One region of the Burkholderia ubonensis genome, then DNA from elsewhere that is predicted to be linked to it. Evidence: riboswitches for the same ligand, from Rfam matches in the RefSeq annotation. Region 1 holds a riboswitch; each other region holds the start of a gene.
What was found. A riboswitch is a leader RNA that binds a small molecule or an ion and turns the genes downstream of it on or off. The one in region 1 is predicted to bind cobalamin.
Positions count from the first base shown of each region.

Region 2: another riboswitch for cobalamin. It lies ahead of WJ35_RS24975 (TonB-dependent receptor domain-containing protein); the one in region 1 lies ahead of WJ35_RS03705 (HoxN/HupN/NixA family nickel/cobalt transporter).
Region 3: another riboswitch for cobalamin. It lies ahead of WJ35_RS14745 (iron ABC transporter permease); the one in region 1 lies ahead of WJ35_RS03705 (HoxN/HupN/NixA family nickel/cobalt transporter).

Region 1 covers NZ_CP013420.1:807,402-813,318, reverse strand. The annotation lists gene WJ35_RS03725 (cobyrinate a,c-diamide synthase) at 1-30, opposite strand, end outside; gene cobO (cob(I)yrinic acid a,c-diamide adenosyltransferase) at 34-636, opposite strand; gene WJ35_RS03715 (cobalamin biosynthesis protein) at 665-1,042, opposite strand; gene cobA (uroporphyrinogen-III C-methyltransferase) at 1,039-1,812, opposite strand; cobalamin riboswitch at 1,998-2,167, opposite strand; cobalamin riboswitch at 2,354-2,620, shown strand; gene WJ35_RS03705 (HoxN/HupN/NixA family nickel/cobalt transporter) at 2,808-3,866, shown strand; gene cobW (cobalamin biosynthesis protein CobW) at 3,894-4,973, shown strand; partial or broken gene cobN (cobaltochelatase subunit CobN) at 4,980-5,917, shown strand, end outside.
Region 2 covers NZ_CP013422.1:1,172,876-1,178,792, reverse strand. The annotation lists gene WJ35_RS24990 (DUF2182 domain-containing protein) at 1-200, shown strand, start outside; gene WJ35_RS24985 (Lrp/AsnC family transcriptional regulator) at 349-813, opposite strand; gene WJ35_RS24980 (LysE family translocator) at 929-1,567, shown strand; gene WJ35_RS24975 (TonB-dependent receptor domain-containing protein) at 1,648-3,576, opposite strand; cobalamin riboswitch at 3,786-3,979, opposite strand; gene WJ35_RS24970 (threo-3-hydroxy-L-aspartate ammonia-lyase) at 4,226-5,203, opposite strand; gene WJ35_RS24965 (helix-turn-helix transcriptional regulator) at 5,249-5,887, opposite strand; gene WJ35_RS24960 (YbaK/prolyl-tRNA synthetase associated domain-containing protein) at 5,884-5,917, opposite strand, start outside.
Region 3 covers NZ_CP013420.1:3,227,162-3,233,078, forward strand. The annotation lists gene WJ35_RS14720 (SIMPL domain-containing protein) at 1-711, opposite strand, end outside; gene WJ35_RS14725 (EVE domain-containing protein) at 895-1,356, opposite strand; RNA gene ssrS (6S RNA) at 1,430-1,611, opposite strand; gene WJ35_RS14735 (cell division protein ZapA) at 1,692-2,006, opposite strand; gene WJ35_RS14740 (ATPase) at 2,003-2,353, opposite strand; cobalamin riboswitch at 2,509-2,763, shown strand; gene WJ35_RS14745 (iron ABC transporter permease) at 3,236-4,258, shown strand; gene WJ35_RS14750 (ABC transporter ATP-binding protein) at 4,255-5,052, shown strand; gene cobT (nicotinate-nucleotide--dimethylbenzimidazole phosphoribosyltransferase) at 5,105-5,917, shown strand, end outside.

The DNA.
Region 1 (5,917 bases):
GCTGACGAACAGCGCGGGGCAGGCGGGCATGGTTCAGAACTCCACGCCGCGCTGCGCCTTCACGCCTTGCTCCTTGTACGGATGCTTGACGAGCCGCATCTCGGTGACGAGGTCGGCCGCGTCGATCAGCGCGTCGGGCGCGTGGCGGCCCGTCACCACGACGTGCAGCGAAGCAGGGCGCGCGGCCAGCGTCGCGAGCACTTCATCGAGCGGCAGGTATTCGTACTTGAGCACGGTGTTCAGCTCGTCGAGGATCACCATCTGGTAATCGCCGCTCTCGATCATCCGGCGCGCCTCGTCCCAGCCCTTGCGGGCGGTCGCGATGTCGGCGTCGCGGTTCTGCGTGTTCCACGTATAGCCGTCGCCCATCGTCACGAAATCGCAGTGCGCGACCGCGCCGAGGAAATCGCGCTCGGACGTGTGCAGCGCGCCCTTGATGAACTGCACGACGCCGAGCCGCATCCCGTGGCCGAGCACGCGCACGGCCATGCCGAACGCGGCGGTGCTCTTGCCCTTGCCGTTGCCGGTGTGGACCATCAGCAGGCCCTTTTCGTTGACGGCGGCGGCCTGCTTCTTCTCGTGGCCGGCGCGGCGGCGCTCGGTCATCCGCTGGTGCGCTTCGGGATCGGTTTTCATCGGGAGTCGTCCTGTCGAAAGAATGGGTTCAAAGCGGGCCGGCGAGCGCGACCGTCACGCCGTCCCGCGCGAGCTTCGGGCCGAGCAGCCGGCCGCGCGGCGCGGCGAGCCGCGCGCACGGCTCGGCGACGCCGGCCACGCCGAAGCGGGCGAGCGCGGCGGGTGACGGCGTGCTCTGCGCCAGTTCGGGGTGGGCGGCGAGCTGCGCCGCGTCGAAGGCGACGAGCGGCCAGCCGCGCCGCGCGCAGAGCGTGCGCAGCGCGCGTGCGCGCGATTTGCCGGCGAGCGTCGCGACCACGGCCGGCTGCGCGTGCGGGTGCCGCGCGAGCGCCGCGCGGACCGCGGCGTCGAGCTGTGCGGCGGTGACGCCCGCGCGAAAGCCGAGACCGAGCGCGACCCGCATCATGCTGGCTCCGGCGGCGCAGGTTCGGCCGGTGCGGCCAGTGCGGCCTGCACCGCGGGATCGGCGGCCAGCGCCGCGACGCGGCCGACCACGACGATCGCAGGCGAGCCGATGCCGGCCGCGCCGATGCGCTCGACGAGGGTCGCCAGCGTCGCCAGCACGTGCCGCTGCTCGGGCCGCGTCGCCGATTCGATCGCCGCGCACGGCGTGTCGTCCGGCAGGCCGCCCGCGCGCAGCGCGGCGGCGATCGCCGCGAGGCGGCGGATGCCCATGTAGATCACGAGCGTCATGCGGGTCGCGGCGAGCGCGCGCCAGTTGGGCTCGTCATCGCCCGCGCCGTGCCCGGTGACGAAGATCACGCCCTGCGCGTCGCCGCGATGCGTGACCGGGATGCCGAGGGCGGCCGGCGCGGCGATGCCGGCGGTGATGCCGTGCACGACCTCGACCGGAAAGCCCGCCGCGCCGAGCGCGATCAGCTCTTCGCCGCCGCGGCCGAACACGAACGGGTCGCCGCCTTTCAGGCGCGCGACGCTGCGGCCCGCGCGCAGGTGCGCGAGCATCGCGGCGACGATCGCGTCCTGCGGCGTCGACGCGTGGCCGCCGCGCTTGCCGACGTGCTCGATGCGCGCATCGGCGCGCGCATGCCGCAGCACCTCGGGGTTCACGAGATCGTCGACGAGCAGCACGTCGGCCGCGCCGATCGCGCGCACGGCCTTGAGCGTCAGCAGGTCGGCGTCGCCGGGGCCCGCGCCGATCAGCCAGGCGCGGCTCATCGGGGGCGGCACGGCACGCACCGCGGCATGGCAGGGGAAACGAAACGGCGAGCGGCACGGGGGCCGGCAGACAGGCAGTGCATGGGCGGATCGGGCGAAGCGCGTGGGCGCGGGCAGACGGCGCTCCGGTCCGTCCCCCGCGGACCGGGCGTTCGGCGAGCGCATCGCTCGCCCCTTGCGTCGGCCGGTATCCGGGCTGGCCGCTTGCCAGGCCGCGGCCTTCCCACCCGAAGCAGGCGGGCAGTGGCATCGTGGGCGGCATGGGCGCGCGCGCTGAAAGCGCGTCGCGCGGGCGGCGTACCGTTGCGGGGACAGCACAGGCCGGGCGGATGTCCGCCTCCTGTTTCCCGTTTAACTGCACCTGCCGGAAGGCGGGCGCGGGCACCGAACGCGGCGCATACGATAGCACAGCGCCCGGCCCGCGCGAACCGGCCATGCCTGCCCCCGCGGCCGCGCGCGGCGGGCCGCCGTGTGCGGTCGCGGCGCCCGGCGGCGGCCCCGCGATGGCCGGTTTTGCCTTGACGCTGCCGGCACCGCCCCCTACACTCGCACGCGTTTCGGTGCTCGCGCGCGCCCGCCGGCGTGCGCAGTTAAACGGGAAGCAGGGAGCCTGGCTGCACCGCAGTCGCGCCAACCTGTGCTGCCCCCGCAACGGTAAGCGAACGCACTGCGCCCGCCGCGATGCAGCGCCGCTTCGCCGCATGCCTCCCGCGCATGCGGACGACCGCCACTGGACGCGTGATGCGTCCGGGAAGGCGAAGCGGCGTGTTCGTCAGCCCGGATACCGGCCGAGACGAGGGGTTCAGCGCCGCGGGGATGCGGCGCATCGTCCACGGCCGCAGCACGCCCGACGCCCGAGCGTTTTCCACTTCCGTCATCGATCGGAGCGTCGCACGCGTGCGCGCGGCCGGGCGCGGCGAGCGGCGGGCCGCGCGGGCAGGGCAGGCGGCAGCCGTGTTGGCATTCATCATGTCGACCGTTCGCCAGGGAGCACCATGCTCGACTCGCTTTTCCGCCTGTTCAACGACAGCCCGTCCGGGCTGCGCGGCAAGATCATCGTCATCTATTCACTGCTGGCCGCCTTCAACGTCGGCGCGTGGATCTGGGCGTTCATCGCGTTCCACGGCCAGCCGGTGCTGCTCGGCACCGCGCTGCTCGCGTACGTGTTCGGCCTGCGCCACGCGGTCGACGCCGACCACATCGCGGCCATCGACAACGTCACCCGCAAGCTGATGCAGGAAGGCCGCAGCCCGCTCGGCGCCGGCCTGTTCTTCTCGCTCGGCCATTCGACGGTCGTGATCGTGATGTCCGTCGTGGTCGCGCTCACAGCCGCGTCGCTCGCGCGCTTCGAGAGCATGAAGGCGTGGGGCGGCGTCGTCAGCACGTGCGTGTCGGCCTTCTTCCTGCTGCTGCTCGCGACCGCGAACCTGCTGATCCTGATCTCCGTGTACCGCACCTTCCGCGCGGCGCGCCGAGGCGAAGCGATCGTCGACGCGGATCTCGACATGCTGCTGAACCAGCGCGGCGTGCTCGCGCGCCTGTTCCGGCCGCTGTTCCGCCTCGTGTCGCGCAGCTGGCACCTGTATCCTGTCGGCTTTCTGTTCGGCTTCGGCTTCGACACCGCGACCGAGATCGCGCTGTTCGGCATCTCCGCGACGCAGGTGCAGGGCGGCCTGTCGTTCTGGTCGGTGATGGCGCTGCCGGCGCTGTTCACCGCGGGCATGACGCTCGTCGACACGACCGACGGCATCCTGATGATGGGCGCGTACCGCTGGGCGTACGTGCGGCCGATCCGCAAGATCTACTACAACATGACGATCACGTTCGTGTCGGTGCTGGTCGCCGCGCTGATCGGCGGCATCGAGGTGCTCGCGCTGCTCGCCGACAAGCTGTCGCTGCAGGGCCCCGTGTGGGCCTTCGCGTCGATGGTGGCGTCGCACTTCGGCATGCTCGGCTACTTCGTGATCGGCCTGTTCATCGCGTGCTGGGTCGTGTCGGCCGCGATCTACCGCCTGAAGCGCTACGACGAGATCGACGTGACGATCTCCGCCTGACTCCCTTTCTTCGATACAGGATCTTTCATGACCATGCGCAAGCTGCCCGTCACCATCGTCACGGGCTTTCTCGGCAGCGGCAAGACGACGCTGATGCGCCACATGCTGCAACACGCACAAGGCCGCCGCATCGCGGTGATCGTCAACGAATTCGGCGAGCTCGGCATCGACGGCGAAATCCTCAAGGGCTGCGGCATCGGCTGCGAGGACGCGCAGGGCGACGCGTCCGGCCAGCTCTACGAGCTCGCGAACGGCTGCCTTTGCTGCACCGTGCAGGAGGAGTTCTATCCGGTGATGGAGGCGCTCGTCGAACGCCGCGCCGACATCGATCACGTGCTGATCGAGACGTCCGGCCTCGCGCTGCCGAAGCCGCTCGTGCAGGCATTCAACTGGCCGACGATCCGCAACAGCTTCACGGTCGACGCGGTCGTGACCGTCGTCGACGGCCCGGCCGCCGCGAGCGGCCAGTTCGCCGAGAATCCGCAGGCGGTCGACGCGCAGCGCCGCGCCGATCCGAACCTCGACCACGAATCGCCGCTGCACGAGCTGTTCGCCGACCAGCTGTCGGCGGCCGATCTCGTGATCGTCAACAAGGCCGACCTCGTCGACGATACGCAGCTCGCGCAGGTCGAGGCGGCGATCCGCGAGGAAATCCCGCCGCAGGTGAAGATCGTGCGCGCGACGCGCGGCGAGCTCGATCTGGCGATGCTGCTCGGGCTCGAATCGGCGTCCGAGGAAACCATTCACCTGCGTCACGACCACCACGGCTCGGCCGACGACGAGGATCACGATCACCATCACGACGACTTCGACTCGGTCGTCGTCAGCGGCGACGCCGGCTCGCGCGACGCGACGATCGCGGCGCTCCAGCGCGTCGTCGAGACGCACACGATCTATCGCGCGAAGGGCTTCGCCGCGCTGCCGGACGCGCCGATGCGGCTCGTGATCCAGGGCGTCGGCCGCCGCTTCGACAGCTATTTCGACCGCCGCTGGCAGGACGGCGAAGCGCGCGCGAGCCGCTTCGTGCTGATCGGCGAGGATCTCGACGCGGCCGCGCTGCAGCGCGCGTTCGACGCGGCGCTCGCGGCCGAGCTGCAACAGGCGTAACCGGCGATGCATCTGCTGCGCACCACGCCGGGCGGCTTCGTCGACGATACGCAGGGCGTCGTCCGGATCGACCAGCAGCCCGCCGAGATCGTGATCCTGAGCTCGGCGGACACGACGCTGTCGCTGCTCGCGAGCGTCGTGCCGCGTCTGCCGGCGGGCTTCCCGAGCGTGCGGCTCGCGAACGTGACGTTCCTGCGCCAGCCGGCGTCGGTCGATTTCTACGTCGACGACGTGCTGCAGCATGCGAAGACGGTCGTGATCGACCATCTCGGCGGCGAGGCGTACTGGCCGTACGGGATCGAACAGGCGATGTCGCTCGCGTCGCGTCGCGGGCAGCGGCTCGCGATGTTCTCGGGCGACCTGCAGGAAGATCCGAACCTGATCGCGAAGAGCACGGTCGCGCCCGGATTGTGCCGCCTGTGGTGGCGCTACCTGCGCGAGGGCGGCGCGCACAACGCCGAGGCGCTCTTGCGCAGCATCGCGTTTCACACGCTCGGCTTCGGCGACGAACCGGCGCCGCCGCGCCCGCTGCCGGCCGCCGCGCTGTATCACCCGGCGCGCGACCCGGCGAGCATCGACGACTGGCTGCCGCGCTGGACGCCCGGCGCGAGCGTCGTCGCGATCCTGTTCTACAAGGCGCACTGGCAGGCCGCGAACACCGCGGTGTTCGACGCGCTCGCCGACGCGCTGATCCGCGAAGGGCTGAATCCGCTGCCGATCGCGGTGACGTCGCTGAAGGACGCGGTGAGCCGCGAGGTGATCGCGCGGCTTTGCGACGCGCACGACGTCGCGCTGGTGCTGAACACGACCGCGTTCGCGGCCGGCGCGATCGACGGCCCCGAGCCCGACATCCTCGCGGGCGATGCGCCGGTGCTGCAGGTGATCCTGTCCGGCGGCAACCGCGACGCATGGGTCGCGGACAACCAGGGCCTGCATGCGCGCGA
Region 2 (5,917 bases), on a different replicon from region 1:
TGCGTCACGGCGCGTATTGCGTCGGCTGCTGCTGGCTGCTGATGGCGCTTCTGTTCGTCGGCGGCGTGATGAATCTCGTCTGGATCGCCGCGTTGTCGCTCATCGTCTTCGTGGAGAAGAACCTGCCCGGCGGCGAGCGCATCGGCCGCGCGCTCGGGGCGGTGTTGATCGGGTGGGCGATCGCGACGCTGCTGGTGTGAGGCGCGCGGCGGGCGTTGGCGACGCGCTGCGCGCGTTGCGATGAAACGCCGATGCACGGGCGGCCGCTGTGGGCGCGATGCCTCTCGCATCTCACAGCTCACATCGCGCGACTTGCCCCCACGTTCCCCCACGCCTGCCGAAACCGCTTCACCGCCTCGCCGGAAAATCGCTCGCGACGGCCGGCCGCGCGAGCCCGCGCGCCGGCAACGGCGTCGACATCACGATCGACGTGCGCGTTTCCCCATACAGATTGACGCGCTCGATCAACTGTTCGAGATGCGCCATGCTGACCGCGACGAAGCGCATCACGTACGAGTCGGCGCCGGTCACGTGATGGCACTCGACCACTTCGGGGATCGTCTCCAGCAGCTTCAGGAATTTCGCCTTCGCCGGCTGCGGCACGGTGATGCCGATCAGCGCGCTGACCGGATAGCCGGCGGCGGCCGGATCGATGCGCGCCGTGTAGCCGCCGATCACACCGGTCGACTCGAGACGCTTCACGCGCTCCGTCACCGCCGGCACGGACAGGTGAACCTGCCGCGCGAGTTCCGTATAGCTGATGCGGCCGTTGGCCTGCAGCAGCGCGATCAGCTTCCAGTCGAGTTCGTCCATCGCGTCGGAGTTTTTAAGGTGAAAGCGCCATTTTTCCTTAAAAACCGGCTTCAGCGGCGATCGGATTTTCCATACGATGCTTTCTCCAGTCATCACACATCGCCGGGAGCCGGTCATGCTGTTCATCAAGTCCGTCGTGATCGGGTTGTCGATCGCGCTGCCGGTCGGCCCGATCGGCATGCTGTGCATCCAGCGCAGCCTGAGCCGGGGCTTTCAAGCGGGGTTCGCGACGGGCCTGGGCGCCGCATGCGCCGACGCGCTCTACGGACTGCTCGGCGCGCTCGGTGTGGCCGGCGTCGTCACCGCGTTTCCGATGCTGACCGTCGTGCTGAAGATCGGCGGCGGCGCGTTTCTCATGTGGCTGGCCTGGACCATCGCGCGGCAGGGAGCGCCTGCGCCGGCCGCGCGCGCCGAACTGCCGCGCACGACCGCGCTGCGCGATTTCGTCACGACCTTCGGCCTGACGCTGTCCAACCCGATGACGATCCTGTCGTTCGTCGGAATCTTCGCGGCGCTCGGCCCGCTGGCCGGCGCGCACGACAGCGGAATGCGCGCGACGGTCGCGATGATGGTGGGCGGCGTGTTCGTCGGTTCGGCGGCGTGGTGGCTGTGCCTGAGCGGCACGAGCGCCGCGCTGCGCACCAGGATGCCGCCGGCGCTCATGTACGCACTCGCGCGCGTGTCCGCGGTCGTGATCGCGGGATTTGGCGCGATCCAGCTGATCGCAGGCGTGCGTGGCGTCGCAGGGGCGTGACGCGCATCGCGGCGCGACCGCGTATGCACGAGGACTCGATGCGGCACCGCCCGCGCGGGCCAGTGCCGTACCCGGCGCGATCAGAACGTATAGCTGATCTTGCCGAACGCAGTGCGGCCCAACGTGTTGTAGCCGTAGGCGGTCATGTACTGGCGGTCGAACAGGTTCGACAACGTGGCCGACACCGTCAGATGCGCGTTGACCTTGTACGACGCGCGCAGGTTCACGCTCAGGTACGACGGCAGATAGGTCGTGTTGGCCGGGTCGTCGAACGTCGTGCCGCCGTAGCTAAGCGTGGCGCCGGTACTCAACGCATGCAGGCGCAATTCGTCCCACGTGTGGTCGACGCTCGCGCTGAAGGTCTGGCGCGGCCGGCGGCTCAGCCAGCTTTCGTTGGTCACGTCCTGCGGATTCAGGATGCCCACCGCGATGCTGACCGGCGTCGACCGGCCGATCGTCCCCTTGTACGACAGGTCGATGCCGCGGATATGCGCGCGGCCGATGTTCATCGGCGAGAACGTCGCCGGGTTGTACGCGATCAGGTTGTTGACGCGCGTGTCGTAAATCGCAGCGCTGAACGTGCCGTATGCCGTATTCGCATCGAGCGCCGCCTCGACCGAATCGCTGCGTTCGGGGTTCAGGTTCGGATTGCCGTAACCGGGGTAGTACAGGTCGTTGAACGACGGCAGGCGGAACGCATTGCCGTACGAGACGCGCGCCGCATACACCGGCGTGATCGCCCACGACAGCGCGACGTTACCCGTGTTCACCGCCTTGCCCATGATGATCTCGTGCCGGCCCGCGACGAACATCGTCACGCTGCCGAGCGTCGCCGACTGATGCAGCGAAAACGCCGAGTCGTTGCGCGTCGGTATGCCGTCCGGCAGGTCGGCAGGCAGGAACGCCTGCTCGCGCGTGAAGTCGTAGGCCAGCTTCGTCTCGCCCGACAGCGGCAGCCCGAACAGCCGGAAGCCGTGCTCCTGATGCGTGAGCGACGTCGACACGCTGATGCGCTGCGAATCGATCTGGTCGGTCGGGATGGTCGGATCGTTCGCATACAGGAACTGCCGGTCGCTCGCATAACCGAACGACTGCGCGAACTGCGTGTCGCGCGTGATGTCGAGATGGAACGCGACGCCGGTCGTCAGCTGATGGTCGAGTTGGCGATTCGCGAAGCCTGCGTTGTCGTAGGACAGGTCGGAGCGGTGATACAGCGCGAACGTCGAGACCGACCAGTTGCCGCGTGCATAGCCGAGACGCGCATCGAGATCCTGCGCGTGATACGGATTGCGTCCGGCCTCGTGGTACGGCAGCACTGGCTGCGTGGCGTCGATGCCGGCGGTGTTGTAGTCGTGCAGGCCGAGCGAGTAGGTGAGGCCGCCGAGCGCGGCGAGCGGGCCGGTGGACGGCACGGTGCCGGACGTGCGCAGCTGCGTATCGAAGGTCTTGTTCGAGCCGCCGCCGAACGACACGCTCGTCTGGTTCGGCTGACCCGCGGCGCGGCGCGTGAACAGCTGCACGACGCCGCCCATCGCGTTCGCGCCGAACGACGCGGCGGCCGGCCCGGAGATCACCTCGACGCGCTCGAACGCTTCGGTCGGCAGGTCAGCCCACGGCGCGATGCCGGTGGTCGGCGAGCCGATCGGGATGCCGTCGATGAACACCGCGACCTGGCTCGCCGACGAGCCGCGGATGCTGACCGACGCGGACGAGCCGGGGCCGCCGTTGGACGACACCGTCACACCGGGCAGCGTCGCGAGCGCCTGCGTGATGCTCGGCTCGCTGGGCGACAGCCGCTCGAGGTCGGCGCGCGTGAGCACCTGCGTCGTCGCATAGCGCTGGTCGAACGACTCGGGCAGGCGCCGCGTGTCGGTCACGGCGATGGTCGGCAGCTCCGTGCCGGCCGCGGGCGGCGACGCTTCGGCAGGCGCCGTGTCGCCGGCCGCGTGCGCGAGCGGGCAGAGCAGCGCCGATGCGGCGGACGTGGCGAGAAGGTGGCGAAGATTCATGATGCGGCGAGCGTGGTCGTGTTGCAGATGCGGCGTGCGCGCGAGCCGGCGCCGCGCACGCAGGCGGTGCAGCGGCGCGATGCTTCCGGCGCGGAAGCGAGGGCGGTAAGAATGAACATGCGAAGCGTTCAGAGGTCGGGGCCGTCCATGCAACGGGGCGACCGCCAACGGCGGTGCCGGCGCATCGGGACACCCCGCCCGGTGCGGCTGCTGGACCTCGGGTCGATGGCAGGTCTCCTGGCTTGCGGGTCGTCATCCGCGCCGGCCTTCCCGGTTTCCCAGTGGCGCGTGGTGGCGCGGATTCGCCGCTTACAGTTGCGGGGGCAGCCGCAGATTGGAGGCTCGGCCTCTGCTGCGTTCCCTTTTGATCCCGTCTCCGGGAACCATCGGTGCGCAAGCGTAAGGGCGAGCACGCCGGCACGTCAATCGTCGAATCGCGCAGGGGTGCGAAAAAACGTCACCGCGCGTCGAATGCTCGCGGATGGCGTGTCGCGGGCGCAACGGAGCGTATTTCACATCTGACGAAAGCGGCTGGCCGTGGCGGGGCGATATGAGGCTGGAACGCGCGCGTCCTCGTCGTTCGAACGAGGCGGTGGGGTGTTGCGCCGGGAGCGCGCGCCGCAGCCGCCGGCGCGCGCCCCCGGCGATTTCATGCGGCGGGACTGGAAACCAGTGCGGCGAAGTTCGCGAGGTCGATATTGCCGCCGCTGATGATGATACCGACGCGCTTGCCCGCGAGTTCGTCCTTCATCTTGCGTGCGGCCGCGAGCGACAGGCAGCCGGTCGGCTCGACGATGAGCTTCATCCGGGTTGCGAAGAACCGCATGCTGTCGACCAGTTCGGCGTCGGTCGCTGTCAGGATGTCGTCGACGTCGCGCCGCAGGATCTGGAACGTCAGGTTGCCCAGATGCTGCGTCTGCGCGCCGTCGGCGATCGTGCGCGGCGTGTCGATGTGCACGATCGCGCCGCTGCGGAACGATTGCTGGCCGTCGTTGCCGGCTTCGGGCTCGACGCCGTACAGCTTCGCTTGCGGCGACAGCGCACGCGTCGCGAGCGCGGTGCCGGAGAGCAGCCCGCCGCCGCCCATCGGGACGAACAGCGCATCGAGCGCGCCCACTTCGTCGAACAGCTCCTTCGCGGCAGTCCCTTGTCCGGCGAGCACGTCCGGGTGGTCGTAAGGCGGAATCAGCGTGAGCCCGTGCTTCTCCGCCAGCTCGCGGCCGATCTGCTCGCGGTCTTCCGTATAGCGGTCGTAGGTCACGACGTTGCCGCCGTAGCCGCGCGTGGCGGCCATCTTCGCGGCCGGCGCGTCCTGCGGCATCACGATCGTTGCCGGGATGCCGAGCATGCGCGCCGACAGCGCGATCGCCTGCGCGTGGTTACCCGACGAGAAGGTGACGACGCCGTTGCGGCGCTGCGTGGCGTCGAAGCGCGACAGCGCGTTGAAGGCGCCCCGAAACTTGAAGGCGCCCATGCGCTGAAAATTCTCGCACTTGAAGAACACTTGCGCGCCGAGCGCGTCGTCGAGCGTGCTCGACGTCATCACGGGCGTGCGGTGCGCGTGGCCCTGCAGGCGCGCGGCGGCGGCCGCGACGTCGTCGTAGGTGGGAAGGGTCGGATTGGTCATCGGTGGCTCTCGTCGATAGGGCGATCATCGGGGCGGGCGTGCCCGTCATTTTGCATCGTTGTACACGGTCGCGCGCGAGACGCCCAGGTGTTGCGCGACGATTTCCATCGCGCGGCGCACCTCGAGAAAGCCGTCTGCCTTCAGCATCTGCATCAGCTCGCGCCGCTGGTCGGTCTTCAGTTCGCGCGGCGTGGACGCGAGACGCGTCGCGAACGCATCGATGCGCTGCCGGATCGCGTCGGCGCCGGCCGGATCGAGCGTGTCGGCGACCGGCGCGCCTTCGACGCTGCAGAACTGGTTCAGCATCCCCTGGAAGCCGCGGAACAGCGTGACGTCCGCGTTCAGGCACAGCGCGGCCACGTAATGGCCGCTCGAATCCTTGATGCCGATCGACGTGCTCTTGGCCTGGCGCCCGTCGCTGAACCGATTCGCATAGTTCGCGAGCACTTGCGGGTAGCTGTCGTCCGCGATGCGGGCGAGGCCGAGTTCCGTCGCGGGGTCACCAACCTCGCGCCCGGACAGGTTGTTGTGGATGGCGAGAATCGCATGCTTCGGCGAGCGCAGGTCGTGCACGACGACCTCGGTGAACGGCGCGAACATCGCGCCGAGCCCTTCGGCGATGCGCAGCACCTGTTCGATCAGCGATGCCTGTTCCAGCTGCGGCGTCGGGCGGGAACGGTTCATCGCGCGGCTTCGAGCGCAGGTGCGTCGGTG
Region 3 (5,917 bases), 850 kb from region 1:
GACCGACACGGTCGCCTTGCCGCCTTCGACCGCGATCGGCGCGCTCATCTTCGCGCTGTCCATCGCGGGTGCGGCCATCGCCATCATGCGCGGATACGGCTGCACGTTGCGGCCGCTGCCGACGTTCACGTCGCGAATCGAATAGTTGTTGTAGCCGAACGCCTTCGCGGCCTCGTCCGCGCGCACGCGGAACGACTTGATCGCTTCGGTCGTGAGCTTCTGCTCGGCCGCGCGCTGCGCTTCCGGCGACAGCGAGAACTCGACGTTCGCGACCTGCATCAGGTTCGACAACTGGCCCGCGAGCTTCGACGCCGCGGCGAAATCGCGCGATTCGAGCACGACCTCGGTGCGGCCGCGCCATGCGGAGATCCTGCCGTCGCGGTCAGTGCTCGGATAGACGGAGAACGCGCCCGTGCGCGCAGTGACGCCCGACACGCTCTTCGCCTGCGCGAGCGCGGCGTCGGCGCGCTGGTTCAGCGCGGACGTCAGGCTGCCCGGGTCCTTCGCCTGCTGCTCGTAGAACAGCGTGATGTGGATGATGTCCTGCGGCACCTCGGCGCTCGCCTGCGACGACAGCGACAGTACGCCCGACGGCTCCGGAAAATGCGGGTTGACGGCCTGCGCGTGCGCCGCGGGCGACGCGAGCGTCAGCGCGACGGGAACGGCGGCGGCGAGAGCGAGCGACAGCGCGAGTGCGGATTTCTTGGTCATTGTTGGACTCCTTGTGCGAGGGCGCGCACGCGGATCACGCGTGCGCGACGCGGGCGGGCCGCGCGACGAAAAAACGACGGCCGGCCCGACTGGCCGGCAGCGGTTGCTTAGGCTGCGCGACCGCGCCGCGAGTTCCGGACGGGCGGTCGTGCGTTGACCAAATTTAATGTTTGCCCTTTGCGTTCACTTCATCAGCCGTTCGGTGATGAAGCGCCATTCGGCGCGCGTGACGGGCGTGATCGACAGCCGGTTGCCTTTCGCGAGCACGCGCATGTCGGCGAGCTCGTCGTATTCGCGCAGTGCGGCGAGCGGCACGAGCGCCGCCTTCTTCACGAAGCGCACGTCGACGAGCAGCCAGCGCGGCGTTTCCTGCGTCGACTTCGGATCGTAATAGGGGCTCTTCGGATCGAACTGCGTGGGATCGGGGTAGGGTGTCGACGACACTTCGGCGAGGCCCGCGATGCCGGGCTCGGGGCAGCTCGAGTGATAGAACAGCACGCCGTCGCCGATCTGCATCGTGTCGCGCATGAAATTGCGCGCCTGATAGTTGCGCACGCCGGTCCACGGCAGCGTGCGCTGCGGCGCATTCGCGAGATCGTCGATGCTCGCTTCGTCCGGTTCGGACTTCATCAGCCAGAATTGCATGGATCGTGATCGACGCAGAAAGAGGCTGCTACAAAAGGAAACGGCATCGGGATAGGTACCCGATGCCGTTGAATAGGCCCCCGCCTTAGCCGCTAGGCCGGCATCCTGAACCTGGGGTTCAGAATTGGTCGCAGTTAGCAGCACTTCGGGTACATCAGACAGAGTGACGCGCGCGCCCGTGCTACAAATTTCCGCAACCGTGCACATGGCATTGGTTCAAGGAATATATGACCTTGGCGAACCAGGCAGGGAAGCTGACTAAACTGTGAATCTATGTGTCCAATTTGACCACCGTTGACCGTGGAGATCAAGGGAAATCGACGCATCGATCCGGGTTACTGCGTCTCGTGCTGTGCGAGCACCGCACCGAGCTGTTCATTCATTTGGCGCATTGTACGCCGGATTTCTTCCGCGGGAAATGCTTCACCGTGACGCACGCTCTGCTGCAGCCGCAGCAGTTCCGACGCGAGCGACAGCGCCGCCATCACGGCGATGCGGTCCGTGCCGCGCACCGAGCTGTTCGAGCGGATCTTCGTCATTTCCGCGTCGACGCGCGCGACGGCTTCCAGCAGCGCCGCTTCGGTCTCGGCCGAACAGGCGAGCCGGTAGGCCTGGCCGAGAATCGAGACTTCGATCTGCTTGGTGCTCATGCATGTTCTCCGTGGCTGGCTGCGTCGTCGCTATCGGTGCGCGACTGCGCATCCAGCAGGTCGAGCTGGTTGTCGGCTTCCGCCGCGCTCTTCGTGCGCGGCAGCTTCTCGAGAATCGCGTTCAGCTTGACCTGCGCGTCGTCGATCTTCGCCGACAGCGTGTCGCGTTCCTCCGCGAGCGCGTTGCGTTCCTCGCGCAGCTGCGTGAGCTCGCTGCGCACCGTGTCCGCTTCCGCGCGCAGTTGCGCGACCTGCTCCTCGAGCGCGAGCCGTTCCGAGTGATAGCGCTGGTTCAGCGCAATCAGCCGGCCAATATTTTGAGATAAGGTTTCGAGTTCGTTGAGCATCTGCTGCGTCCTCTAAAGACCCAGCATTTTAGCGCGGAATAACGCACATTCCGACATATGTAACGTTTCCAGTCGTAACACCCCCGCTTCTTGCCGCGAATATGCCGGTTGCGCAACGCGCGGCCCGCTTTCTTGACGCTCTCGCGGCCCGCTCCTAAACTTGGCGCCGCCTCGGTGCTCGCGCGTGCGACGCGCGGTTAAACGGGAAGCAGGGCGCGGGCTCCGCCAGGAGCCGCCAACCTGCGCTGCCCCCGCAACGGTAAGCGGCCGCATCGGACGATGCAGGCCGGCTCGGGTGCGCTCGGCGTGTGCGGTTCGCACGCGGGCGCAGGCCACTGCGCATGTCTCGCGCGGGAAGGCGAGCCGGAACGCCGCCAGCCCGGATACCGGCCGAGGCGGGGAGCCCGTGCGCGGGCTTCGTAACGCGCGGCCTGCGGGGAAGCGGGGCGCGCTGCGGTTCACAGGACTTTCTTCGATGCTGACCCCAATCATTCGCACGACGCTGCGCATGCCGCCGCGTGCCGTGTGCCGCCGTCACGTTGCGTGCGGCCAGTGCGGCTGCGCCGGGCTCGGCGAGTTCGGCGAGTGCGGCGGCCTCGCACGCGAGCGCGATGCCGCACGACCGGCAAGCGCGCGAGGCGCGAGCGTGCGCGCGACGCCGTGCGCGCGGACCGGCCGTTCGATGGATCTCGACCGTCACGGGCCGGCGTCGCCGAAGTGCGGCGCAGCAACTCGCCGTACGGGGGCCGGCAACCTGCACATCGGTTCGACACGTCGCAGCGCGACGTCCGTTCGGCGTTCGCCTCGGCGCAACGCAATCTCCGTCATGCGTTCGTCTCACCGCAGCGCCACGCGCGTGCGCCGCTGCTCGACCTTCGTCGGATGCGGCGCATGAATGCCGCGCGTGCCGTCGCGATCTGGACCACGCTCGCCGGCGTGGTGGCGCTGCTGTTCGTCGCGTCACTGACGATCGGCAGCGTGCCGATCTCGCCGCTGCAGGCGCTCGCGTCGCTCGTGCCGCACGGCGGCGACACGTCGGGCGGCACGGCGCTGTTCGGCGACATCGTCCGCACGCTGCGCGTGCCGCGCGCGCTCGCCGGCTTCGCGTGCGGCGCGCTGCTCGCGCTCGCGGGCGCGCTGCTGCAGGTGCTGCTGCGCAATCCGCTCGCCGAGCCGTACGTGCTCGGCGTGTCGGGCGGCGCGGCCGGTTTCGCGCTGGTCGCGATGATCGCGGGCGGCGCGTGGTGGCTCGTCGATGCGTCGGCGTTCGCCGGCGCGCTCGTGTCGATGCTGCTCGTGCTCGGCCTCGCGCGCCGCGAGCTGTGGCGCGGCGACGCGCGCGACGCATCGCCGCGGCTGCTGCTCACCGGCGTCGTGATCGCGGCAGGGTGGGGCGCGCTCGTCACGCTGCTGCTGTCGCTCGCGCCCGATGCGCGGCTGCGCGGCATCATCTTCTGGCTGACGGGCGACCTGAACGGCGTCGCGACGCCGTGGTTCGCATGGGCCGCGCTCGCGCTCGCCGCGGGCGTCGCGCTGCCGGCCGCGCCGCAACTGAACGTGCTGCTGCGCGGCGACGCGACCGCGCTCGCGCTCGGCGTGCCGGTCGCGCGGCTGCGCGTGCGGATCTATCTCGTCGCGTCGCTGGCCGCCGCGGCCGCGGTGACGACCGCCGGCACGATCGGCTTCGTCGGGCTCGTCGTCCCGCACGCGCTGCGCCTCGCGTTCGGCAACGACCAGCGCATGCTGCTGCCCGCCGTGATGCTCGCGGGCGGCGGCGGCGTGATGGCGGCCGACCTGCTCGCGCGCACCGTGATCGCGCCCGCGCAACTGCCGGTCGGCGTGATGACCGCGCTGATCGGCGTGCCGGTGTTCCTGTGGATGTTGCTGAGGAGGCCGCCGCGATGACGCACGCTGCCGACGCGGATTGCACGGCGCTCGCGCTCACGCTCGAGGCCGGCGCGCGCACGCTGCTGGGCGGTTTCACGCAGACGTTCCGGCCCGGCGAGATCTGGTGCGTCGCGGGGCCGAACGGCGCCGGCAAGACGACGCTGCTCGCGACGCTCGCGGGCCTTTCTGCGCCATCGGGCGGCCACGTCGAAGCCGACGGCCGGCCGCTTGCCGCGTGGCCGGCCGCGCAGCTCGCGCAGCGGCGCGCGCTGATGCCGCAGCAACTGCACGACGCGTTCAGCGCGACCGTGTTCGACACGGTGCTGCTGAGCCGCTTCCCGTATCTCGGCGGCTGGGGCTGGGAGCGCGACGGCGATCGCGCGGCCGCGCGCGATGCGCTGGCGACCTTCGGCCTGGCAGCGCTCGCCGGGCGCGACGTGCTGTCGCTGTCCGGCGGCGAGCGGCAGCGCGTCGCGCTGGCCGCGACGCTGTGCCAGGGCGCGCCGCTGCTGCTGCTCGACGAGCCGCTCGCGCATCTCGACCTGCATCACCAGATCGACTGCCTGACCGCGCTGGCCGCGTGGCTCGAAGCCGATCAGCGCACCGTGCTGTTTTCGTGCCACGATCTGAATCTCGCGCGGCGCTTCGCGACGCACGCGCTGCTGCTCGATGGACGCGGCCACGCGTGGGCGGGGCCCGTGCATGACGTGCTGACGCCCGAACGCGCGAGCGACGCGTTCGGCTATCCGCTCGTGCTGATCCGCCAGGACGGCCGCGACGCGCTGCTGCCCGCGTGGCCGGAGCGGCGATGAATGCCTTTCTTTCGACGCGCGGCGGTTGCCGCGTCCATGAGGTGAACTCCCGATGACACCGATCGACTTCCTGCCTGACATCGCGCCGCTCGACGCTTCGCTGCGCGCGCGCCTGCAACATGTGATCGACCACAAGACCAAGCCGCCCGGCAGCCTCGGCCAGCTCGAGCCGCTGGCGCTGCAGCTCGGCATGATCCAGCGCACCGAGCGTCCGCTCGTGCAGCGTCCGGTGACGATCGTGTTCGCCGCCGACCACGGGATCGCGGCCGAAGGCGTGAGTCCGTATCCGCAGGCCGTGACCGCGCAGATGGTCGCGAACTTCCTTGCCGGCGGCGCGGCGATCAACGCGTTCGCGGGCGTCGCGCAGAGCACGCTCGAGATCGTCGACGCGGGCGTCGCGTCACCGCTGCCCGCGTCCGACCGGCTGATCGCGCTGCCGATCGCGCGCGGCACACGCAACTTCGCGCAAGAGCCCGCGATGACGCGCGACGAGGCCGTCGCCGCGCTCGCGGCCGGCGCGGCCCGCGTGCGTCATCATGCGGCGCTCGGCACCAATGTGATCGGCTTCGGCGAGATGGGCATCGCGAACACGTCGTCCGCCGCGTGCCTGATGAGCCGCCTGCTCGACGTGCCGATCGACGCCTGCGTCGGGCGCGGCACCGGCCTCGACGACCAGGGGCTCGCGCACAAGCGCGCGGTGCTCGGGCGCGCGCTCGTGCGGCATTCGCATGCGATCGCGCCGCTCGACGTGCTCGCGACGTTCGGCGGCTTCGAGATCGCGATGATGACGGGCGCGTTTCTCGCGGCGGCGAGCGAGCGGATGACGATCCTCGTCGACGGCTTCATCGCGACGTCCGCGCTGCTG